DNA from 3 places in the Pseudarthrobacter sp. HLT1-3 genome. Region 3 is predicted to be linked to each of the others. Evidence: riboswitches for the same ligand, from Rfam matches in the RefSeq annotation. Region 3 holds a riboswitch; each other region holds the start of a gene.
What was found. Region 3 has a riboswitch for cyclic di-AMP ahead of AC50X9_RS20435 (M23 family metallopeptidase). Riboswitches for the same ligand answer to the same signal wherever they lie in the genome.

Region 1: linked by a shared signal. The riboswitch ahead of AC50X9_RS02635 (M23 family metallopeptidase) and the one ahead of AC50X9_RS20435 (M23 family metallopeptidase) in region 3 are both predicted to bind cyclic di-AMP.
Region 2: linked by a shared signal. The riboswitch ahead of AC50X9_RS12095 (aggregation-promoting factor C-terminal-like domain-containing protein) and the one ahead of AC50X9_RS20435 (M23 family metallopeptidase) in region 3 are both predicted to bind cyclic di-AMP.

What each region holds. Positions count from the first base shown of each region.
Region 1 is NZ_JBWZCJ010000002.1:193,920-201,809, reverse strand. Features, by position in the region: gene serC (phosphoserine transaminase) at 1-556, opposite strand, end outside; gene AC50X9_RS02640 (iron-dependent transcriptional repressor DtxR) at 817-1,512, shown strand; cyclic di-AMP (ydaO/yuaA leader) riboswitch at 1,658-1,873, shown strand; gene AC50X9_RS02635 (M23 family metallopeptidase) at 1,876-2,694, shown strand; cyclic di-AMP (ydaO/yuaA leader) riboswitch at 2,841-2,999, shown strand; gene AC50X9_RS02630 (NlpC/P60 family protein) at 3,309-4,073, shown strand; gene AC50X9_RS02625 (HNH endonuclease) at 4,291-4,791, shown strand; gene mobA (molybdenum cofactor guanylyltransferase) at 4,899-5,654, shown strand; gene AC50X9_RS02615 (DUF6457 domain-containing protein) at 5,638-5,925, shown strand; gene AC50X9_RS02610 (molybdopterin molybdotransferase MoeA) at 5,922-7,427, shown strand; gene fdhD (formate dehydrogenase accessory sulfurtransferase FdhD) at 7,504-7,890, shown strand, end outside.
Region 2 is NZ_JBWZCJ010000012.1:76,244-84,133, reverse strand. Features, by position in the region: gene AC50X9_RS12110 (phosphatase PAP2 family protein) at 1-594, shown strand, start outside; gene upp (uracil phosphoribosyltransferase) at 607-1,242, shown strand; gene AC50X9_RS12100 (glyoxalase superfamily protein) at 1,336-1,713, shown strand; gene AC50X9_RS12095 (aggregation-promoting factor C-terminal-like domain-containing protein) at 1,727-2,503, opposite strand; cyclic di-AMP (ydaO/yuaA leader) riboswitch at 2,502-2,660, opposite strand; gene AC50X9_RS12090 (sensor histidine kinase) at 2,765-4,399, opposite strand; gene AC50X9_RS12085 (response regulator transcription factor) at 4,403-5,143, opposite strand; gene AC50X9_RS12080 (winged helix-turn-helix domain-containing protein) at 5,767-6,633, shown strand; gene AC50X9_RS12075 (dodecin family protein) at 7,018-7,221, shown strand; gene AC50X9_RS12070 (SixA phosphatase family protein) at 7,277-7,804, shown strand.
Region 3 is NZ_JBWZCJ010000041.1:7,332-15,221, forward strand. Features, by position in the region: gene AC50X9_RS20425 (WD40/YVTN/BNR-like repeat-containing protein) at 192-824, shown strand; partial or broken gene AC50X9_RS20430 (cytochrome c biogenesis CcdA family protein) at 821-1,357, shown strand; gene AC50X9_RS20435 (M23 family metallopeptidase) at 1,360-2,007, opposite strand; cyclic di-AMP (ydaO/yuaA leader) riboswitch at 2,148-2,323, opposite strand; gene AC50X9_RS20440 (recombinase family protein) at 2,880-3,074, shown strand; gene AC50X9_RS20445 (hypothetical protein) at 3,053-3,232, shown strand; gene AC50X9_RS20450 (hypothetical protein) at 3,261-3,503, shown strand; gene AC50X9_RS20455 (cupredoxin domain-containing protein) at 4,006-4,401, shown strand; gene AC50X9_RS20460 (hypothetical protein) at 4,398-4,871, shown strand; gene AC50X9_RS20465 (hypothetical protein) at 5,050-5,820, shown strand; gene AC50X9_RS20470 (sortase domain-containing protein) at 6,070-6,525, shown strand; gene AC50X9_RS20475 (hypothetical protein) at 6,572-7,213, shown strand; gene AC50X9_RS20480 (cupredoxin domain-containing protein) at 7,264-7,695, shown strand.

The DNA.
Region 1 (7,890 bases), on a different contig from region 3:
CGACGTCGACGTCGAGCCCGCCGGCAGCCGAGGTGGCGTCAACCAGGACGAGGGAGTCCGCGTCGGCACCGGCTACACGCTGGACCGGAGCAGCGACACCCGTTGACGTTTCGTTCTGGGGCCAGGCGTAGACGTCGACGCCGGCCTCGGCCCGGGCTGCCGGGCGTGTGCCAGGTTCGGACTTGATGATGGAGGAGTCCGCGAGGAACGGTGCCTTGTTGGTGGCGGCGGCAAATTTTGAGCCAAACTCGCCGAAGGACAAGTGCTGTGCCTTGTTTTCGACCAGGCCGAAGCTCGCGATGTCCCAGAAGGCGGTGGACCCGCCGACGCCCAGGATGACCTCGTAGCCCTCCGGGGCGCGGAAAAACTCGCTGAGCCCGGTCCGGACCGATCCCACGAGGTTCTTGACCGGCGCCTGCCGGTGGGAGGTGCCGAGCAGCTTCGACGACGCGGCCAGGGCCGCCAGCTGTTCCGGACGGACCTTGGAAGGTCCGGCGCCGAACCGGCCGTCCTTGGGCAGGAGGTTTGCGGGAATCGTGATGCTGGTGTCGCTCACTGTGGCTCCAATTTTCGGCAGGTTCGAGGTGCGGCTCGGGGTGGCCCGGCAGGATGGCTGCGGCGGAGCCACCGTTTCATTCTGCCTGACTGCCGGGCGGGGCGGGGAAAAGGGACCGTCACAGTCCGGTCATTGAGATTATCCGGAGTAATTCAAAATAGGCTAAGCTGGCCTGCGAACGTAGCGGACCCCGCCAGGGCGCCAGCCGCAGGCGGTACCGTGGGAATCACGTAAGGACGGCGCTCGAGGAGCTGAGCTGAATGACGGACCTGATCGATACAACCGAGATGTATCTCCGGACCATTCTCGAACTTGAAGAAGAAAACATTGTCGCCCTGCGCGCCCGGATCGCCGAGCGACTGCGCCACTCAGGGCCCACCGTTTCCCAGACCGTTGGACGCATGGAGCGCGATGGCCTGGTGGTTGTTACCGGCGACCGGCACCTTGAACTGACCGAAACCGGCCGGAAACGTGCCATTGGGGTGATGCGCAAGCACCGCCTCGCCGAGCGGCTGCTTGCCGACGTGATCGGCCTCGACTGGGCGTATGTCCATGAGGAAGCCTGCCGCTGGGAGCACGTGATGAGCGAACGGGTGGAGCGGCGGATCTTCGAATTGCTAAACCACCCCACGGTCTCGCCGTACGGCAACCCGATTCCCGGCCTCGCGGAACTGGGCGGACTGGCTTCCGAGCCCCACGCACCGGGCGTCGTGAACCTGCTCGAAGCCATGGCCGGCTACGGGCCGGATTCCCGGATCAGGGTGAGCCGCCTCGCCGAGCCCATCCAGGTGGAACCGGAACTGCTCGTCCAACTGGACGAGGGAGGCATCCGCCCCGGCGCCAGTGTTTCGCTGGAGCGGGTAGGGGAGTACATCTCGGTGCGAGTGCCGGAGATCGAAGGCGCCCTGGAGCTGCCACCCGAGGTTGCAGCCCACGTCTTTGTTACCGTCGATTAGCCGGCACTAACTGACAGCTGATGCGACGACCCATGAGTTGTGCACAGCTTCGATAACGGATTTATCTCTGAATGGCTTAATCGCCTATAGTTGGTCTCTAGTACCGATACCAAAGCGTTACCTGATCCGAAGCCGAGCTCTGCCAGCGGATCAGTAGCAGAACCACCTTTCTGGCAGGGGCGGGGGAACCACTTCCGGCTGTTTCAACAGCCTTGGGGTGAAGTCCGTCAGCGGCGAGTACCCTCCACCAACGGACCCTTTGGATCCCTTTGTGCCTGGATTCTTGCCACGGCGGACCGGGTCTTTGATCTCTCTGACCCGAATCCGACAGCTAACTTCGCAGGCTCTCCAGAGAGGAACCTTTTGACCACCCAGACCGCCAGGGGCCGCCGTCGTGCGACCGGTCCCGCTCCGGAGTCCCGTCCGGCCGTCGCCTTGCTGGCAGACCGCCCACGTGACGCGCACCGCGACGCACGCCGGGACCGCCGCAGTCCGTTCCGCCAGGTAACTGACTTCGCGGCCGCCAGTGGCGTGGGGCAAAAGGCCGGCCTCGCCCTGGCCGCCACGGGACTGGTCCTCACTGTCACCGTCCCCGCGACGGGCCCGGTCATGGCCACGGACACCTCCGCCGCCGGTTCCATCTCCGCCGCGGTCCAGCCCGACATCACGGCCGCCGAAGCCAAGATTGACTTCAGCCGTAGCGCCGTCACCACCCAGGGTGACCCGGACGGAAAGCTCAAGCAGTTGCTGAGTGCGCAGTCCGCCGGGTCGATCACCCGTGCAGCCTCCGCAGGCAGCCTCGGGGCGCCCCTCGCCCAGCTGAAAACGGCTTCGCCCTTCGGCTACCGCGTCAGCCCCATCACCGGCGGCTCCGGGGAGTTCCACCGCGGCCAGGACTATGCCGCCCAGTGCGGCAGCGCCGTCCTGGCGGCTGCCAGCGGCACGGTGACGTTCACCGGATGGCATCCCTACGGTGGAGGAAACCGGGTAGTGGTCGACCACGGCAACGGCCTGGAGACCACCTACAACCACCTGTCCTCGGCCACCGTCAAGGTGGGCCAGCAGGTCTCCCGCGGCGATGTCGTGGCAATGTCCGGCACCACCGGTGCCTCCACCGGCTGCCACCTCCACTTTGAAGTCATGGTCAACGGCGAAGTCGTCGACCCGACCGGCTGGCTCTAAAAGCTGATGGGGCGCTCTCGCATTCTTGTGACACGCCGTGATCTGAATGTGACATTGCCTCCCAACTGCTGTACCGTTTGACCTACGCCAACTTTTCCGAAGTTGGCGCTCTTGAGTGGATTGCCTAGCTCTGCCACCGCTCAAGGTCCGTTCGCATGACATCGTCTGGCAGGGGCGGGGGAACCAATTTTGGTCTTCGCAAGAAGACCTTGGGGTTAAGTCGCAAAGCTTCCCAGGAAGCAGCGCGGCCGGGTGACTCCCATCCGAATCCGACAGCTCACCTCGCAGGCATTGGGAGAGGCTACTTTCGTGTCTTCACGCCACAATGCTGCGCTTCACCGCGCTGGCGCGGCTCTTACGAGCCCGCTGAAATCCAACCTCCGTGTCGTCCTTGCCGGCGCCCGGAACGGATTCCACTCCGCCGACTCAATCTCTGCTGAGTCCGGCCCGCAGGCCATGCACCTGCAAGCAGTTCCCGCTTTTGGCGCGTCTTCGCAGTACACCCTTCGCTAAGTAACCCATTTCGGGGCGATCCGGCGTACCCCCAAGATGCCGGAGCGTCCTCAGACCGCGCCTGAAAAGCGCGGACCCAGGATCACGAAAGAGAGAACTGAATGACTACTCGTGCAAACGCACGGCACCGCGCCGAGGTCACCAAGACCAACTCGCTGGCCGTCATTGCCAAGGCTGTCGGCGACAACGCCGGCGGCATGGGTCGCCAGGCAGCCGTTATCGCTGCTGCTTCCGGCCTCGTCCTGACCAGCGGTATCGCAGCCAACGCTGCTGAGACCAACGTCCAGCGCGAAGCCACCTCCGCTTCCACCCTCGAGGTTCAGGCTGCTTCCCCGGCGACCATCTCGGCCGCCTCCACGATCGCCATCTCCTACGAGAAGCCGGCCGTCACCACTTCCCCGGCCCCCGTCGTCGAGGCCCCCAAGCCTGTCGTCAAGGTCGAGGAAGCTCCCGCCGCCAAGACCGCCGGCACCCAGGTCGGAGGCGCCACCCTGACTGCCGCCTCGACTGCCACCAAGGCACCTGCCGTTTCCAGTGGCATGGGCGCGACCATCGCCGCGGCTGCCTACGCCCAGCTCGGTATCGGCCAGGACTGCACCGCCCTCGCCACGAACGCGCTGGCTGCTGCCGGCATCAACTACCACGGCTGGCCGGCAGGTTACCTGTCCCTCGGCCGCACCGTGAGCGCCGCCGAGGCACGCTCCGGCGACCTCGCGTACTACCAGAACGGCGGCTCGGGCATGGCCCACATCGCCGTCTACGTCGGCAACGGCATGGCCGTCCACGGCGGCTGGAACGGCGGGACCACGTCCCTGCAGAGCGTCAACGTCGGCTCCGGCCCGGTCTTCATCCGCATCGGCGGCTAAGACCACAGCAACGAAAACCGAAGGGACCCCCGCCGTTTGGCGGGGGTCCCTTTGCATTGCCGCCGGGTGAACTTTCGAGGGCTGCGGTCGTGGCGCGATAAAAATATTCGGTAAATCGGCACCTCCGTGTTTACTCTTGTTTTGTCCATAGCCCGACCAAGCAGAGGGCAGCCGGCCCTCGTGCCCCTGGCGGGTGCGGCCGTGAAGAGGTATGCGGATGCGCACTCTCGTTCTAAATGCTGGATATGAACCGCTGGCGGTTGTCACTTTCCGCCGGGCACTCGTGCTGGTGCTGACCGGAAAGGCCAGCGTCGTGGCGGAAGGCGACAATCCTGTCGTCGGGCCCCAGGACGTCCTTGGCCGGCCCTCGGTGATTCTGCTGAATCGCTACATCAGGCCCCGGTACAACAACATAACGGCTGTCAGTCGCCGCGGCGTGCTTCGCCGGGACGGACACCGTTGCGCGTACTGCGGGAAGGCGGCCCACACCATTGATCATGTCCAGCCCAAATCCAGGGGTGGTGCGGATTCCTGGGAGAACCTCGTCGCTGCCTGCCTGCGCTGCAACAATGCCAAAGGGGACCATACGCCGGGTGAAATGGGCTGGAAGCTGAGCTTCAGCCCGGCGCCGCCCCGCGGGACAACCTGGCAGATCAAGGAACTGGAGAAGCCGACGCCGGCCTGGGACCCTTTCCTGCTGCCGGAATCTGCTGCCTGAACCGGTCCGGCGATTCGTGCCGGCGATTCGGTCCGATCGTGTTCGGTCCGATCGCGCGTTCGGTCCGGCCGGAGTGGCGGCCTGCCGGACCGCGTTAGGCTGGGCGGGTGGAATTTGATGCTGTCATCCTCTCCGGTGGGAGGTCATCCCGGCTGGGCGGCGTGCCCAAGTCCGGCCTGATGCACGACGGCGCCACCCTCCTTGAGCACGCCCTTCGGGCCGTCCGCGGCGCGGCAGCGGTCGCCGTCGTCGGGCCCGACCCCGGAGACCTGCCGGACGGTGTGGTCAGCTGCCGGGAGGACCCGCCCTATGCCGGACCTGCCGCCGCCATCGCGGCAGGGCTTGCCGCCCTGGAACGGAACCGCGCCCACGACCCGCGCCACCCTGCCGCCGCGCCCTTCACCCTCGTACTTGCCTGCGACATGCCCCGGGCGGACGCCGCCGTCCGGGCGCTGCTCGGCGCGGTCGCCGCAGCCACTGGGCACGACGGGCTTATGGCACTGTCGCGGGATGGACGGCGTCAACCCCTTGTGGGCTTGTATAGCACAGCCGTGCTACAACAGCGCGCGGCCGATGCGGCCCGGCGCGGTGCCCTCGAAAACGCCTCGGTATTCGCGCTTCTTGCTAGGCTGGAGGTGCGGGAAGTAAGCGTCCCCGAGGGGTCCACGGATGATGTGGACACTTGGGACGATGCCTCCGCATTAGGGGTTACCCGCCCGCCGGAACGGCATGGCAGCGACCGTCCTGAACACGACCGTCCCGAACGAGACAGTCTTGATCGGGACGGCCGAGACCGTGGCATCCGGCCCGGGGATCCCCAGCTGAACTCAACCTTGGAGGCAAACGGTGAAAAGCCAGGATGAAACACTCGAAGACTGGTGCCGTGCCCTGCTTCAGGCCCTGGAACTGGAAGACGTCGAGGTTGACGTGAACGAGGTCCTTGCCCTCGCCGGAGTGGCGGCGCACGCCGTGGTGCGCCCGGCCGCACCGTTGACGACGTTCATCGCCGGCTTCGCGGCTGGTCTGGCCTCCGGCTCCGGACAGGCCTCGGATGCCACCTCCATGCAGGCCGCGATGGGCGTAGCCCGCAAACTCGCCACGGACTACGCAGCCAGCGAAGCCTCAGGGGCATGACAGCTGCACCCCCTCACGGCAGCCCAGCTGCCGCCGGGGACGAGCCTGCAACGACCACCCCCGACGCCGGCCCGGCACCCGGGCATCCGGACGAGACTTCCGCTGGGCCGGCCCCCGACGCCGCGGGCGAGGCGCCGCAGGCGGAGGCACCGCATCGGCACCTGGCGCACACCTGGCAGGAAGCCTGGCAGCTCGCCTTCGACTGTGCTGCCCCGATCCCCGCCGCACCCGTTGCCCTGCGCGAGGCCCTGGGCCGGACACTGGCCGCCGATGTGGAGGCACTCGTGGACCTGCCGCACTACGCCTCCTCCGCCATGGACGGCTGGGCCGTCAACGGCAGCGGACCCTGGATCCTCGCGGAACCCGGCCAGCGGCTGGCACCCCACCAGGCCAGTCCGATTGTCACGGGCGGACTGATTCCTCCCGGGGCGAAGGCCGTGCTGCGCAGCGAAAGCGGCACCATCGCCAGCGATGAGGACGGACTGCCGGTCCTGCGCCTCGGCGGCGGCGCCAAACCCGGTGAGCCGCGGAACGGCGAACACATCCGCAAGGCCGCGGAGGAAGCCTCCGCCGGCGAAGTGCTGATCAAAGCCGGCGCCATCCTCAACCCTGCCCACCTCGCGCTCGCTGCCGTCGGCGGTCACGACGCCCTCCCGGTGCTGGGCAAAGCCTTGGTCCGGCTGGTGTTTACCGGCTCGGAGGTGGTCACGGCGGGGATCCCGCAGCCGGGGGAGGTGCGCGACACCTTCGGCCCCCAGCTCGCAGGCGTCGTGGAGATGCTCGGCGGAATCTGCACCGGCGAAACGAAAATCGGCGACAGCTACGCCGAATGGCTGACCGCCCTCGAGGACACCGACCCTGCGGCGGAAAACGGCGCGGCTCCAGCCACGCAGACTCCCGGTCCCGCCGCGGAACTGCTGCCCGCCGACGTCGTCATCACCACCGGCGGCACCGGCCGGTCCGGCACCGACCACCTGCGCCGTTCGGTCGCGGAGCTCGGTGGACGCCTGCTCATCGACGGCATTGCCATGCGGCCGGGCCATCCGGCCGTGCTGGCTGAACTGCCGGACGGCAGGTTCATTATCGGGCTTCCGGGGAACCCGCTCGCGGCCATGATGGCACTGTCAACCATCGGGGCCCCGCTGCTTGCGGCGCTGGGGCACCGGACCCTGCCGCCCGTGACCGAGGTTCACTGCGGCTCCATGATCGAACCCGACCCCGGCAGGACCCGGCTGATGCCATTCCGGCTCCTCTACGGCATGGCCTCCCCGGCGCAGCACACCGGCCCGGGGATGATGCGCGGACTGGCCGCAGCCGACGGCGTCCTGGTGGTCCCGCCGCATGGCGTGCAGCTGGGCGAACTCGTCCCTGCCTTCGCCCTACCCTGGCGTACCCCCCTCCCGGCGCCGGTCACGGTGAAGGACAAGCCCGCCCCCAAACGGACCGCCCGGAAGCCCGCCGGCACCGGCGGCCCGGTGGACTGGAGCGAACTGCTGGGGTAATGCCCGGCCTGGAACGCGCGCTGGCCACCCGGCCCAGTGCTTGCCATGATGGAGTTATGTTGGTTAGGAGTACCTGATGGGCCGCCTCACGCAGCGCCGCAAGGTGCACAAGTATGTCCTGGACGGGTCGCCGCAGGCCCTTGAATTCCCCGTCCGGCACCGGGAGGACGTGCTGGCCGTCGAGGAGCCGCTGGAAATCCGGCTCGGCGGCTTGTCCTTCTCCGTCACGATGCGGACCCCCGGGCACGACTTTGACCTCGTCGCGGGCTTCCTCGTCTCCGAGGGCATCATCTGGAGCCCCGAACAGCTCGTCTCGCTGCGGTTCTGCGCCGGGGAGGACGAGAACGGCGTCCAGACCTTCAACGTGGTGGAAGCCCAGCTGAGGCCCGACGTCGTCCGCCCGGACACCGGGCGGAACATCTTCACCTCCAGCTCCTGCGGCATCTGCGGCACGGACTCAATC
Region 2 (7,890 bases), on a different contig from region 3:
GGGGGCGGGATTGGGATGCCCATCCTGGGCAGTCTCCTGACCGCGTGGCTGATCTGGACCAGCCGGACCTGGCGGCCGCTGATCCTGATCGGCGGTGCCGCGGCGGTCTCCGTGACCGCGACGTCCGTGGGCAAGACGCTGATCGGCCGGACCCGTCCGGACCACGCCGACGCCGTCCCGCCCTACGAAAGTTCGCCGTCGTTCCCTAGCGGCCACACGCTCAACACCACGGTGGTAATCGGACTTGTGGTGTACCTCGCCTGTCTGCAGATTGAACACACCCTGGCCCGTGTCGGCCTGATCGCGGCGGGGGCGGCCTTCATCTTCGCAATGGGCATGAGCAGGGTCTATTTGGGCCACCACTGGATGACCGATGTGATCATCGGATGGGTGCTGGGGCTGGCCTGGGTCGGGATCGTGATCATGGCCCACCGGTTCTTCCACGCCCTGCGGCACCGCGAGGACGCCGGACCCGCCCCGACTTTTGACAACTCTGTCCACCTGCGCGACGGCGCCGCCGGCAGCGGTTCTCCAGAGGAAGCGAACGACGTCGGCGCCCGCGGCCCCACGGGCGGGCCCCCGTCCGCCGGGTGATAGTTTTGACCCATGCGCACTCTCGTTGTGGACCACCCGCTGGTCGCCCATAAGCTCACCGTTCTACGGGACAAGAACACCCCCTCCCCGGTTTTCCGCCAGCTCACCGAGGAACTTGTGACGCTCCTGGCGTATGAGGCAACCCGCGAAGTCCGCACCGAACCGGTGACCATCGAGACCCCGGTCAGCACGACCATCGGCACCGCGTTCACCAAGCCCACGCCGCTGGTCGTCCCCATCCTGCGCGCCGGGCTCGGCATGCTCGAGGGCATGACCAAGCTGGTCCCCACGGCCGAGGTCGGCTTCCTGGGGATGGCCCGCGACGAAGAGACCCTGGATATCATCACGTATGCCGAGCGGCTCCCCGAGGACCTCACCGACCGGCAGATCTTCGTCCTGGACCCCATGCTTGCCACCGGCGGCACGCTGCGCGAGGCCATCAAGTTCCTCTTCAAGCGCGGCGCCTCCGACGTCACCTGCATCTGCCTGCTCGCGGCCCCGGAAGGCCTGGCAAAGCTGGAGGAAGAGCTCTCCGACGCCAACGTGACGATCGTGCTCGCCTCGATCGATGAGAAGCTCAACGAAAAGTCCTACATCGTCCCGGGCCTGGGCGATGCCGGCGACCGCCTCTACGGCGTGGCCGGCTAAGCCAGCCGCCCGACGCGAACCTGCCCGCGGCGGGTTCCACGGGCTTGAGATTTCCCTTTCCCGGCGAGACCCTGCGGGACTAGCCTGAGCGTCATGGACTGGAAACTCGAACTCGTCTTTGTCCCGGTGTCCGATGTGGACCGCGCCAAGGATTTCTACGTCAACAAGGTGGGCTTCAACGCCGACTATGACGAGCGGCCGATGGACGGCATCCGCTTCGTCCAGCTGACCCCGCCCGGCTCAGCCTGCTCGATCGCCATCGGCGAGGGCCTCAATGATGCGCCGCCGGGCACCGCCCCCAGCCTGCAGCTGGTGGTCAGCGACATCGCGGCAGCCCACCAACAGCTCAAGGACAACGGTGTGGAGGTCAGCGGCATCGACGTCCAGGACTGGGGGCACTTCGTTTATTTCGCCGATCCCGACGGCAACAAGTGGGCAGTGCAGTACATCCCCAACCGCCCGGGCGGCTGATCCGCAGCGCTGCTTAGTACCAGTTGTTGGCGTAGTGGAAGTTCAGGGCCCCGCATGGGGAGCCGTAGCGATCCTGCACGTACTGCAGGCCCCAGTTGATCTGCGTGCGGTAGTTGGTCCGGTAGTCCGCCCCGGCGCTGGCCATCTTCTCGGCGGGCAGGGACTGGACCACGCCGTAGGCGCCGCTGCTCGGGTTGGTGGCAGTGGTCTCCCAGTCCGACTCCTTGGTCCAGAGCTTCATCAGGCAGGGCATCTGGCTGGCGGCCCAGCCGTAGGAACCCAGCTGGCTGGCCGCGTAAGCCTGGGCTCCGGCAGGGTCATTGACGGCGACAGGAGCAGGAGCTGGTGCGGGTGCGGGCTCCGGAGCCGGAGCGGCGGCCGGAGCCGGTGCAGGGGCCGGTGCAGCTGCCGGGGCGGGTACTTCAGCTTGCTGAACCGGCGCTGCCGGGGCGGCGGCGGTTCCGGTCGGGATTACGGCCTGGTTGGCAACCCGGACGCGTTCAAAATCGAGGTGCGTCAACGGATCCGCCGTCGTGGCTGGTTGCGTGGAACTGCCCGCGCTGGTGTTGCGGGCGCCGGTCTCGGACGCCTGGCCTGCGGCGCCGGCCCCCACGAGGACCGCGCAGGCCGCAACCACAACCGCCGCCCGGCGGCCGGTGGAGCCGACATTGCCGGCAATCCGGGACAGGGCCGACGCGGGCTTGGCTGGTTCCGCGCGGTGGCTCGCCGGTTTGGAGCGGGTGGTGTTCTCGGCGCCGTCAGGGCGCGGTTGTGCGTTGAAGTCGGTCATAATCGCCTCTCAACGCCTGCGGAGTTAGCTGTCGGGTTCGGGTGAGGTCACCCGGCCGCACGGAATTTCACGTGTCGGCTTCACCCCAAGGGCGGAAGATGCAAATGCCCGGGAACTCTGGGTCCCCCGCCTCTGCCTGGTCCAGCGGAATCCGGTAGGCGGCAGAGCTTGGCGTGCGCCCGGATATGCGGCCCTAGTGATGGCCGCACCCTAAAAACCGTACAGGACCTGGGCGGCTAAGTCACATTTCAATAACGGAGATCACGACGGCGGCGTGGCGTCTTGCGCCCCTGCCGCTGTCCGGCTAGCCGCAGGCGTCGGGGGAGTTGCCGGCAGCCGCACAGTGAATTCCGTCCGTCCGGGCCGCGACGCGACGCTGACAGTTCCGCCATGGGCCGCAATGATTGACTGCACGATGGACAGGCCCAGCCCGCTGGTTCCCTCGGCGGCCGCGCTGGTGAGAGCGGCGGCGGCCCCGGAAGCAGAAGGCAGACGCGGGGGGTGAAGCGGAGGGTGCGGAAAGGGCCGCCGCCCGTGTGCCGCCGCCGCAACGGGCACCGGATTCTTCCGGGAAGCGTCAGCGCGCGTAAAACGCGCAAAGACCCGGTCCACAAATTCCGGGGCGATTCCGGGCCCGTTGTCCGTCACTGTCACCACGGCACTACCGTCCGGGGTGAGCTTCACGCCGGTCACGACCGTTGTGCCGGGACCGGTGTGCTTCCGCGCGTTGGAGAGCAGGTTGGCCAACACCTGGTGCAGCTGGGTCGCGTCGCCCCGGACCACCACCGGCTCCTCCGGGAGCTCCAGCTGCCAGACCCGGTCAGGGGCCATGACCTTCTCATCACTCACTGTTTCGATGGCCAGCTGGGTCAGGTCCACCTCGCTGAGCTTGAGCGGCTGGCCCTCATCCAGCCGCGCGAGCAGGAGCAGGTCCTCCACCAGGGTGGTCATCCGTTCGGACTGGCTTTGCACCCGGGCGAGGGACTTCTCGCCGTCGGGCGTGAAGTGTTCGGTCATCCGCATCAGCTCGGTGTAGCCGCGGATGGCGGTCAAGGGCGTGCGCAGCTCATGCGAGGCGTCCGCCACGAACTGGCGGACTTTCATCTCGCTGTTCTGCCGGGCCTCCAGCGCGTTGGAGACGTTGTCCAGCATCAGGTTCAAGGCATGGCCGACGCTGCCCACCTCGGTTCCGGGATGCGCCGCGGACGCCGGAACCCGCATGGCCAGTCCCACCTCGCCGGCATCAAGCGGCAGCCGGGACACCTGGGTCGCAACCTCGGACAGCTGGTCCAGCGGCTTCATGGTCCGGCGGATCAGCGCAGTGCCGGCCAGACCGATCACGACGAGGCCGCCTGCAGAAACAAGCACCATGGTCCAGACCAGGGAGGCCAGCGTGTTTTGTTTTTCTGCGAGCGGCAGCCCGGTGACAATTACGTCGCCGTTTGGTGACTCGGCTGCAACCAGCCGGTAGGCTCCGGCGGAAAGGGTCCGGTCCACCGGATCGCTGCGGGGGCTGAGTCCAAGGAGAACCTCGTCGTCTTCCTCGGTAAGGGACTTCCGGGTGGCGTCCTCGCCCAGGAAACCCGCGCTGCGGACTGAATCTTCATCGATCCGGGCATTCAGGGTGCCGATTCCCTGGCCCCGCGCTTCAAGAGGATCTGTGCGGCCGCCGGCGCGGCCAAAATCGCGGGCACGGTCCTCTGCCTGCTGCAACTGCTTGTCGAGCTGCCTGGTCAGGAAGAGGTCCATCGAGGCATAACTGACGACGCCGACGGCACCGCAGATCGCCACGAGCAGGGCCATGGCGACCAGGACCAGCCGGGTGCGCAGGTGCCAGGTGGAGGGGTTGCGCCAGATGAACCCGGAGGGGCGAATCTGGCCGAAGCGTTCGGGCACGGATCAGTCCGCCGGCTTCAGGACATAGCCCGCGCCGCGCACGGTGTGGATCATGGGCGGGTGGTTGGCATCGACCTTCTTGCGGAGGTAGGAGATGTAGAGCTCCACGATGTTTGCCTGCCCGCCAAAGTCGTAGTCCCAGACCCGGTCCAGGATTTGGGCCTTGCTGACAACGCGTTTCGGGTTCTCCATCAGGTAGCGCAGCAGCTCGAACTGGGTGGCCGTGAGATGGAGTTCTTCACCGGCGCGCCGGACTTCCCTGGTGTCGATGTTCAGGATGAGATCCCCGACGACGAGTTCGGCGGTATCCATCGCGGCCACCCCGGAGCGCTGGACGAGCCGGTGCAGCCGCAGCAGCACTTCCTCCATGCTGAACGGCTTGGTCACGTAGTCGTCCCCGCCGGCTGCCAGTCCCGTGATCCGGTCCTGGACGGCGTCTTTGGCTGTCAGAAACAACGCCGGGACCTCCGGCGCGAAGGCGCGGATCCTGCCGAGCAGCTCCACGCCGTCGAACCCCGGAAGCATCACATCGAGCACTAACACATCGGGACGAAAATCCTTGGCCAGCTTCACTGCTTCGGGGCCGTCGGCGGCGACGGCAACCGACCAGCCCGCCATTCGCAGGCCCATGCTCATCAGCTCGGAAAGACTCGGTTCATCGTCCACGACCAGGGCGCGGATGGGGGACCCGTCCGGATGGGTGAGCTGGGGAAGATTGTTCGTCATGGAGTGCGAAGTGGCCATGGGACAACTCTCCGATCTGCCGGTTAGGCGCGGCTTTGGGGATCCTGTGCGGCACCTGTGAATCCCAGCCTAGCGAGCTGGACACGTCCGGAGCCGCTCTGCAGGGGAATTTTCCGAGGCTGCGGAGTGACCACTCTGTGGGACGGTGGACATCCGTTGCTAAGTAGGCGAACGGTTTTACGGTTTCCGGATACAGTGAATGATCCCAGCTTTATGGCGATCCCTTACGAAGCATCTTCGGCCAGATATCACTTCCGACCACTTTTGTTCGAAACGAACGTTCTTCCCGCATCTGGCCAGAATTGTGATCTACGCTACAATTCCCCGTTTCATCTCACATCGTGGACTTGTGGATGCTTTGTTACTTGCAAGTTTTCATTGTTACGTTGCACACTTCAATTGTGAACAAGAACATAACAGCTCCTGCAGCCGCAGTTTTTTGGATCAGCGCACCCGCTGATACCGAGAATCGCTGTTGTCGAATGCACGCCTAACTTTTACACTCCAAAGGTTTCTAGGCATTCGCCCCCAGCCCAGCGTCGGGCGCCCTCCCCAGTTTTCATTGCGGGGAAAAGTAGCATTCGAGCCGCGATGACGGCCATTCACATTGAGGTAAGCATTCCATGTCAGTTGCATCCGGATACGTCCACATCTCCGTCCGTAACGCCAGCAAGGCCGGCCAGGCCTCCGGTATCCGCCAGGGCTTCGGCGGCCGCGCGTCCTTCGCCCCTTCCGGCTCCGGCAACACCTTCCCCGCCCCGGGCTATGCCCCGCAGGGCTACAACCCCAACTCCTACGGACAGCTCCGGGCCGTTCCGGCGGCCCCGGCCACGGCCCCAACTCCCGTGATTGCGCCGGGCAGCGCCGCCGCCCCTGTGCGTCCCGTCCCGGCCGACAATGTGGCCCGCGGTTTCGTGCTCTACATGGGTATCGACGAGGAAACCGCGGCGGCCGCCGGGACCTCCATTGCCAAGCTGGCCCAGGAGATCCGGGCCTACGCACAGTCCCTGGTCTCCGGCGCCGAAAGCTACGCGGCCGTCGCTGTTGCCCCGGCCAGCGCCCCCGGCTCCGCACTCGACGTCGTCCGGTCCACGTTCGGTGACCCCACGGTGGGCGCCCGCCAGCGCGCCGAGACGTCCCGCCAGCAGCAGCCGCAGGACTCGCGTCCGTCCGGCGTTTTGATTGACCTTGCCCGCCGCGAAGTGGCGCTCGACGGTGAATCCCTGAACCTCACGTTCAAGGAGTTCGAACTCCTCAACTACCTCGTGGAAAACGGCACCCGCACCGTGGGCCGCGACGAGCTGCTCGAGGGCCTGTGGCGGAATGCCGAAGAGGTGCCCAACGAGCGCACCATCGACGTCCACATCCGGCGCCTGCGCTCCAAGCTCGGCCGCCTCGCCAACACCGTGCGCACGGTCCGCGGCCAGGGCTACCGGTTCTACGAGCACCCCGAAGTTGTTGTCTGGGCCGCTCCGGAATACTCGATCTAGCTTCCAGCCCGCGCAAAGCGCCCGTCCCTCCTGGGGGACGGGCGCTTTCGCTTTCTCCGCGGCGCGTCTCACGCGCACAGCGCGGCATTTTGCCGTGCCTTAGCGTTCGCTGGCTCCCTTGACCTCGCAAGCTCGGACAAGGAATCCGGCCAGCTCTCTTCCTCCTTCGTTCCTCAGTCGGCGATGCGGCACTGCGCAAAACGCCACGCTGCGCGCTTACTTCCTCCTGAGAACGCACCTTCCTCCCGTTCTGGGGTGGAGGCTTTCGGCGGGCCGGCTGACGGGCGTTGGCCTCCGCGGCTCTTGGGCGGCTTTTGGACCCTGTTGTGTTTCCTGCCTTCGGCGTAGTCTCGGTCCCGTTGAGCCGACTACTGAGAGGAAGATATGTCTGTTGCGCGGATTACTACCCTGAGTTCGAACTCCAAGACCTCGTTCGATGCCGCCATCAAGGAGGGCATTGAGCGGGCCAACAAGACCCTGCGCAATGTCACGGGTGCCTGGGTGAAGGAACAGAAGGTTGAAATCAGCGACGGCGCCGTCGTTGCCTGGCACGTTGTGCTGGAAGTGACCTTCGTCCTGGACGACTGAGCCACCGTTGGTGGGATGCGCGCCCGGGGATCAGCCGCCGCATTAGGATTGGTCCATGAGCGCGCATCACATCAAACGACTGGTGATCATGCGCCATGCCAAGGCGGACTGGCCCGGCGGCGTCGTCGATCACGACCGGCCGCTTGAAGCGCGCGGCCACCGCGATGCCCCGCAGGCCGGAAGATGGCTGCTGAAACACGGCGTGGTCCCCGATTTCATCCTCTGCTCCAGCGCCCTGCGCACCCGGCAGACCTGCACCTGGGTCTGCAGCGAACTGGGCGACAAGGCCCCGACGCCGAAGCTCGAGGACGGGCTTTACGCCGCCTCGGCGTCGCGGATGCTGACGGTCATCAACCACGTTCCGGACACCGTGACCACCCTCATGGTGATCTCGCACATGCCCGGCGTGCAGGATCTTGCCATGCGCCTTGCCTCCCGCGATTCCAACCACGATGCCTATATGGACGCAGCCACGCGGTACCCCACGAGCGCCCTGACGGTCATGGAGACGGAGAAGTCCTGGGCCGAGCTGGACGGCCAGGACGCCAGGCTTACGCACTTCAAGGTCCCCCGGGCCAAATAACGCCGGCGCCAGGCGGGCTGCCTGATTCCCGAATGATGGTCATACAGGCATTTCTGCGGTTTACTGATGCTGTTTACTCGTGGACT
Region 3 (7,890 bases):
ACTTGAATGGAATCCCCCAGGACGGCCCCAACGGTGCGCAGGCCTAGAACCTGATCAATGCCGAGGCTTCGCCATCAGGGACTCCGGCCTTACAGCCGTTTCGGGAGAGCTCCGAAGCGGAGGAACAATCAGAGTGCCTACCCGGCACGGTGGCAGCAGGAGCTTCCGCCTGCGGATCGAAAAGATCCCGGGTGAAGTCAAGACAGCGGGGCTTCACCGGAGCTAAAGACCAGGGCGTCTTCTACGCCTCCGGCCACTCCGGAGCCGGCTCCGACCTGCCTAACCCGCTCGGCCTGATCAGACCGTCGACGGCGGCAAAACCTGGGAACAGCTCTCCAGGCAAGGCGAATCAGACTTCCACGCCCTCACCACCACCAAATCCGGCATCGTCGCCCGACTGGGAACTGCGCACCACACTGGACGGCAAGACCTGGAAAACCGTGGCCGCCGCCTTCGCCCCCGCGGCCCTGGCCGGGCACCCCGACAGTGACACCGTTCTGGCCACCACCCCCGAAGGGATCCGGCGCTCCACCAACCGCGGCAACACCTGGGAGCTGGTGACCTCCGGCCCGGTCATTCAGTTGGCCACCTTCGCCCACCCCGCAGAGGCCGCAGGGGTCGAACCCGACGGAACGGTCCACTACTCCGCCGACGCCGGCGCGACCTGGACCCGGAAGGGCCGGATCGACGGCGAAGTCCACGCGATAGCCGCCGTGAAGGGCACCGACGGAAACCCGTGGATCTGGGCCGCCACCGCCGAGGGGATCATCGTCTCCACCGACGGCGGCACCACATTCCGGCCTCCGGTGCCTCCTGACCCATAGACATCGGAGAATTCTTCGCCTCAATGGTGACCTCCGGCGCTCCCCTGATTGCCATTCCCCTGGCCATGACCGCCGACCTGGTGTCTTCCTCTCGCCCTGCATCTTGCCCCTGATACCGGGCTATTTGGGATACGTCTCCGGACTGACAGACCCGACCCAGTCGCACAACCGCCGCCGCGTCCTGACCGGGAGGACTGTTCGTGCTGGGTTTCGCGGCCGTATTCACCCTTTACGGGGCTATCGGGTCCTGGCTGCTGCGCTGGCAGGACATTCTGATGCGCGGCCTGGGCGTGGTGGTGATCCTGATGGGGGCAGCCCTGCTTGGAATGGTGCCATGGCTGCAGCAGACCCGAAAGATCACCCTCGGCCGCCGTACAGGCCTGGCCGGCGCCCCGCTGCTGGGCGTCGTCTTGGGGCTCGACTGGACCCCCTGCGTGGGTCCGACGCTGGGCGCTGTCCTGTCCTTGAGCGTCACGACCGGCAGCGCCGGCCGCGGGGCGCTGCCGGCCTTCGCCTACTGCCATGGCCCGGGCGATCAGATAAAGGCTGAGGGGTTGACGGTTTTGCCGTTGGCCAGGACCTCAAAGTGGAGGTGGCAGCCAGTGGATGCTCCGGTCGTACCAACGCCTGCGATTTGCTGGCCCTGCGCTACGGACTGCCCGGTCGAGACACCAATGCTGGCCAGATGGTTGTAGGTGGTTTTCAAGCCGTTGCTATGATCCACCACGATCCGGTTGCCGCCGCCGTACGGGCTCCAGCCGGCCTCGGTGACGGTCCCAGCACCGGCCGCGAATACCGCTGTCGAGCACGCTCCCGTCAGGTCAACGCCGGTGTGCAACTCACCTGCAGCTCCGGTGATGGGGCTGACCCGGAAGCCGAAAGCGGAACTGACGTTCATCGACGCGAGCGGAGCCCGCAGCCCCTTCGACACCGGTGCGGGGGCAGCTTCAGGTGCCGCGGGCACTGCCGCGGCCTGCACCAGCGGAGCCGGTGCAGGTGTAGGAGCCGGCGGAGCGGGTGCCGGCTGTGAGGTCACAGCCGGACGGTCAAAGGTCAGACCGGCACCGGCGTCCGCCGTAACGGCCACTTGGGCGGCCGGGGCTGCAGCGACCGGCTGGTCCTTGCCTGCAGAGTGCGCACCGGAATCCGCGTGGGCTGTAGACAGCGCGGTGAGGGCAATCATTGCCGTAACTGCTGCCGCAACGCCAAACTGCTGGCCCCGGGACGGCCTCGATGGTACATGGATTGCAGCCCGATTGGACGCTGAGGAAGGGGACGGAAGGGCACGGCGGCGGCCGTGTTCTGGGTGGGCAGACAAAATCGTGGTCCTCTCGGCGCCGGCGAAGTTAGCTGTCGGATTCGGACGAGTGGACTGTCCGGCCGTCCTGCGGATACGTTCAGACACGCAGTCACAGGATCGACTTCACCCCAAGGTGCACCATGGCGCACCGTAGATGGGTCCTCCGCCCCCGCCTTGAGAAAGATAGCTTCATTGACCGCCGGCGGGGTTTGGCGAAGCGGTCGCAACCATACCCGTTAGGGGTATGTTCTTCTCCAACCCTAGCGAACGGTTCGCATAAGTTACAAATTCGTTATATGCAGCACCTTGGGTCCCGGTGTTGGGGCCCGCGGCTATGGGCAAGTAGCGCCGAGCGAGGGCCGACGAGGCCAGATGGCATGCCCGCATGGCGGCCCTGACCGCCTACCTGGCAGCGGGACAAGACTGGCCGCGGCACCCGGCGCTGGCCTGGCCCCGTGGAGGGCAAGCGGCCGGTTTGACGTTGCCTCCGGGCTCCACCAGTGGAGGCATTTTGGCCGCAGCACCGGCCGGTTCCCTGCTGCGATACAGCCAATCTCGGAAACGAAGGATTTCAAGAATAAGTTGATTTGAGAATCGCGGTGTTCGCAGCGAGCTGTTGCAAACGGGCATCTTTCTGCTGAAAACCGCCGTTGGGACGAAAAACCGAGCTCAAGGCCGGTCGTTCTCACAAATAGTTCTCAAAAAGGTACAGTCGAAGCAACGCACCGGACTGAGTTTTGAGAAGAGAACACCCCATGACCGCGCACCGAATCGGCTACGCCCGAGTCTCCACCCGGGACCAGAACCTGCGCTTGCAGATCGACGCCCTGAAGAAGGCCGGATGCGACAAAATCTACGAAGATACGATCAGCGGCACCACAAAATTGCAGACCGCACGGATGAGGAGCGCGACTTCATCATCGAAACCTTGCGTGCGGCGAACGCCGTAGAGTCGGTTCATGTAATCCTGCACTACTCCAGCGGCTACCACCACCGAAACGGCGGTGGTGACGCCATCCGCACTGACGGGCACCTGCCAATCATCGACCTGCACCCACCGGACCGGCTCCTGCGCTCCCCTCCCTCCGAGGGGCGATTCGGCATTTAGGAACCGGTCCCCCGGTCCGGGTCAAACCGTGACGGGGCAGAAAAACCCGGCGGGCCGTCCCTCGATGTTCTTTCCGATGTCGGTGTGGGATTTCCGTCAATCGTTCGTGAACGCCTGGAACGAGAACACCTCGGGGTCGGTCGAGGATCCGGGCGCCTACCTGACCGGTAACGCCACCCTCACCGCTGCCGCGAACTCGACGGCGGGCATAAGCAATGTGCGGATCCAGACGGCACCGGCCGGAACCGGCACAACCGACAAAGACTTCTAACCAAGATCACGCAAAGAGACCTGGTAGGTGCAATCCATGCGGTTCCACATCCGGAAACCACGACTCGTGACGACCCCGAAGTATCGTCGAATCGCCCGGCCCCAACATGACGAAATGCCTCGCGCTGGAAACCAGCCCTACGTTGACGGCCGCCTCCCGGGCACCTCAAAATACGATCGTATTTGAGATGCTGGAGAGACGACCGACATCGACTTGCCGCAGGGCCGGCAGAGGACTTCGACATGTGCAGTGATTTCAGTCATGACTCACTCTTCGATGCTCGTACCGTGCCGGATGGGGCCAGCCTACGCAGACCGGAAGCATGATGTCTTTCCCTCAGAAAACCTTCCACCGGACAGCATGGATCCCGTTCGGGCCGGTCATTCCGCCAGTCCTCGTCGGCAGTCCGTAAGGGCAGTGGTGACGAATAGGGTGTGGGTAGTTTCCTGATAGGTGCGCCATTCCGGCGCGCGGAGGACACATCCCTGGGAAAGGGATTGTCATGAGAACGATCAATCGCATCTTGACCGTAGCTGTCGCCGTGTCGTTGGCGGCCCTTACCGGGTGCGCCGCCCAGGAGGGAGCGCCCTCCGCCCCGCCGCCCGCCGCCAGTTCCGCTGTCCCGTCAGCTGATGGATCGGCCTCGGCCGGCGAGGCTGTCATCACGATCAGGGGCTTCGCGTATGAGGTTCCGGCGTCGGTGAAGCCGGGGGCGATGGTGACGGTGACGAACGCGGACAGCGCCCCGCATACCCTGACCGCCAAGGACAAGGGCGGTTTCGACGTTGAGGTCCCGGGCGGTGCAACGGTGAGCTTTAAGGCTCCGGACGTCGCCGGTGAGTACGGGATTATCTGCAGCTTTCATCCGCAGATGACGGGGACGCTGGTCGTGAAATGACCCACCAGGAACTAAAACCGCAGGCACGGTCTCTTTGGGTACTGCGTGTCTGTACCGCTGCGGGCCTGGTGGTCAGTGCCGTGGTCCATGTCCAGCTCGCCCCGGGCTACCAGCAGGCGGCCCCTGGCGGGCTCGGGCAAGGCACCCTGTTTCTGATCCAGGCCGGAGCCGCGGTCGTAGCTGCGGTGTTTGTGCTGCTGAACGGTTCACGGACGGCTTTCGCGGCCGCCGCCGTGGTCGCGTTCTCGTCCCTGGCCGCGGTCATCCTTTACCGGTACGTCCAGGTCCCTGCTATTGGGCCGCTGCCTTCGATGTATGAACCGGTCTGGTACGCGGCCAAGACCATCACAGCAGTGGCCGAAGCGGCCGCCGGCGGCCTGGCATTGACCGGCTACGTCCTGCGGCGCAAGACCCGGCAGGAACCATGGCCGGATGGCAGGGGCGGCCGCCGCGGGGCCTCAACGGCCTGATCGGAACTGGATCAACGGCCCGGGAAAGCACCTCCGATGCCTGCCCGGCCGTGGGCTGACTACAAATGTGGTCCAAACCACACGTGCACCCATCCTTTGCCGGTATCGCTCCGAAGTACTGTTGTCCCCTTCCCTGGGGTGCCAACATCACACGCGCGTGTATGAGGAGATTTATCCAATGAATAAGACACTCCGCTTTATGGCTGTCCCCACCCTGGCTTTGGCCGCCCTCGCCCTGTCCGGTTCCCCTGCGATGGCAGCGGACCAGTCCTACCAGTCGACCCTGGGCCAGCTCAACGGCAGCGCAGGCTCGGGCACCATCACACTGGACGTCACAGGCGACCAGGCCCACGTTGTCCTGAAGGTTTCGGGCATGCCGGCGACCTTCATGGACGCACCGTACCCGCATGTCCAGCACATTCACGGCGGTGCCCAGGGCGTCTGCCCGGCACCCTCTGCCGATAAGGACGGCGACAAGGTCATCTCCACCACCGAAGGCGCCCCGTCCTACGGCGGAATCGTCACCACCCTGTCCACCAGCGGTGACACCAGCCCCGCAGCGGGCCTTGACCTCAAGGTCGGCGGCCAGGGTGCTGCTTACACCGTTGACCGCACGTTCGAGCTGAACGCCGAAACCAAGGCAGCCCTTAAGGCCGGCACCGCTGTAGTCGTCGTCCACGGCCTTGACCCCGCCACCCTCAGCGCGGCAGGCCAGGCCGCCAAGAGCGACCTGGCCCCGACGCTTCCGCTGGCCGCCACCTCCCCCGCCCTGTGCGGGACCTTGAAGGCCGGGCAGATGAAGATGCCTGCAGGCGGCGCTGACACAGGCGTCACCCAGGAAACCGGCACCGACACCGGCGCCCTCGCTGTCGGTGGCGGCCTGGCCCTGATCGCCCTCGCCGGTGGAGCATACGTTGTCCGCCGCCGCACCGCCGGCGCAGCAGCCTAAGCACCGGCTTAACGGATCACTACTGTGACAATCAGGAATTCCGGCCGCTGCGGGGGCCTCCGGGCCGCCACGGCGGCCGGGGTTCTGCTCCTCCTAAGTGTGAGTGGCTGCGCCGCAGGGAACAGTGGAACGCCGGACGCCGGGTCCCCACCTTCGGCGTCCGTCCCGGCTGCGGTAGCCCCCGGGACTCCAGCGGCTCCGGCCGCTGGCCCCACGGCGGCCCCGGCCACGCAGCAGCTTCCACCGGTGATGGGCGCTTCCGCGCCCGTCACCCTGGCGATTCCCTCTATCGGAGTCCGAACCGATCTGCTCCACCTGGGGTTACGGGAGAACGGGTCCCTCGAGGTACCGGGCACCGGCAGCGGCGCACCCGCCAGCTGGTATATCGGTTCCCCCGCCCCCGGGGAACGCGGCCCCTCCGTGATGCTGGGCCACGTGAACGCACTCGGGGGTGCCAGAGGCGTCTTCGCGGACCTGCGTAACCTCGCCCCAGGCGCTGAAATCAACGTCTCCCGAACCGACGGCAGCACCGCCGTGTTCACCGTTGACCGCGGCGCCCTCTACAGCAAAAACCAGTTCCCCACCCTCGAAGTCTACGGAAACACCCCCGGAGCTGAGCTCCGGCTCATCACCTGCGACGGCTACGACCCCGCCACCGGGCTCTTCGACGACAACTACGTCATCTACGCCAAACTCAAAGCCTGACAACGGCCGCTGGCCCGGAAAGTGCGGCGGCCAGGATGGAAGAGCTGTGAAACACCGCAAGCCATTAGTGGTCTCCTTGGCCCTGTCCGCACTGCTGCTCTCCGGCTGCGCCGCGTCCGCGGCCGTGTCCGTGCCATCGAACGCCCCGGCGAGCCCACCCGCAGCTCCATCTGAGACCGGTCACACCGGCAGCCACGGCGGCGGGGACCACAGTCAGGCATCGGCATCGGCGTCGCCGGGTGCGACGGCGGACGGTCCCAGCGCCGCTGCCCTGATGGTATGCGGGGACCAGCCGATGGACAGGCTCACATCCATCCTGGACCTGGACGCAGCCCCGCATACCGTCAACGACTGGGCCGAGAATACCTTCACCTGCACCTACCACCTGGCCGAAGGAGCACTGGAAATTTCCGTCCAAGAGGCGAAGGACCAGGCCTCCGCACTGACATACTTCGACGCCATGCAGGCCCTCGCGAAAGACGCCAAACCCATCGAAGGCCTCGCGAACCTGGGCTTCCCTGCCTACGAAACCGCCGACGGTTCAGCCGTGTTCCAAAAAGACAACTTCGTTCTGCACGTGGACGCCACCGGCCTACCCCCCGTTTTGGGACCGGAGAGCATCAGCAGGAACGCCCTGGCCTACCAGCTCTCCACCACCATCCTGGCCTGCTGGATCGAACACCCCTGACTCACCTCCTCAGCACGCCATCACAGCCGGGCTCCACGAAAGGTTTCAACATGAAGACAAACATCAGAACGACGTGGACACTCGGACTCGCGGCAGCAATGGCCTTGTTCGCCCTCTCCGGCTGCGGGAACCCCGGCATGGCGGGGTCCGGCACGGCATCAGCGCCAACCGCACAGCCAACATCAGTTCCAGCCACCACTGCCCCAACCTCCAGCCCGGGCCTATCATCCACGGCGGCCCCGGCAGAAATAGTGATCAAGGGCTTCAAATACCAGGGCGCGGAAACCGTGAGTCCCGGAGCGACAATCAGTGTCACCAACGAAGACATCGAAGCGCACACGATCACCGCGGACACCGCCAACGCGTTCGACGCCACCATCAAAGTCGGCACCGACACCTTCACCGCCCCAACCGAACCAGGGACCTACCCCTACCACTGCATCTTCCACGGCAACATGAAAGGCACCCTCACGGTGAAATAGCAGCCACCAGAGATCCCGTCCGACAGCCTGAACGGTGCCCAGTGCCCACTCGGCCCGGACGGTACGCGCCTGAGGGACATGCCGGACATTCGCGAACGGGAGTCGCCCGGGCCTCTTCGATGTCCTCGTTCGAGGGCCAGGACCGCTCTCCGTGCTGTCTAGAGAAGGTACCGGTAGACCCTGGCGCGGGAGACC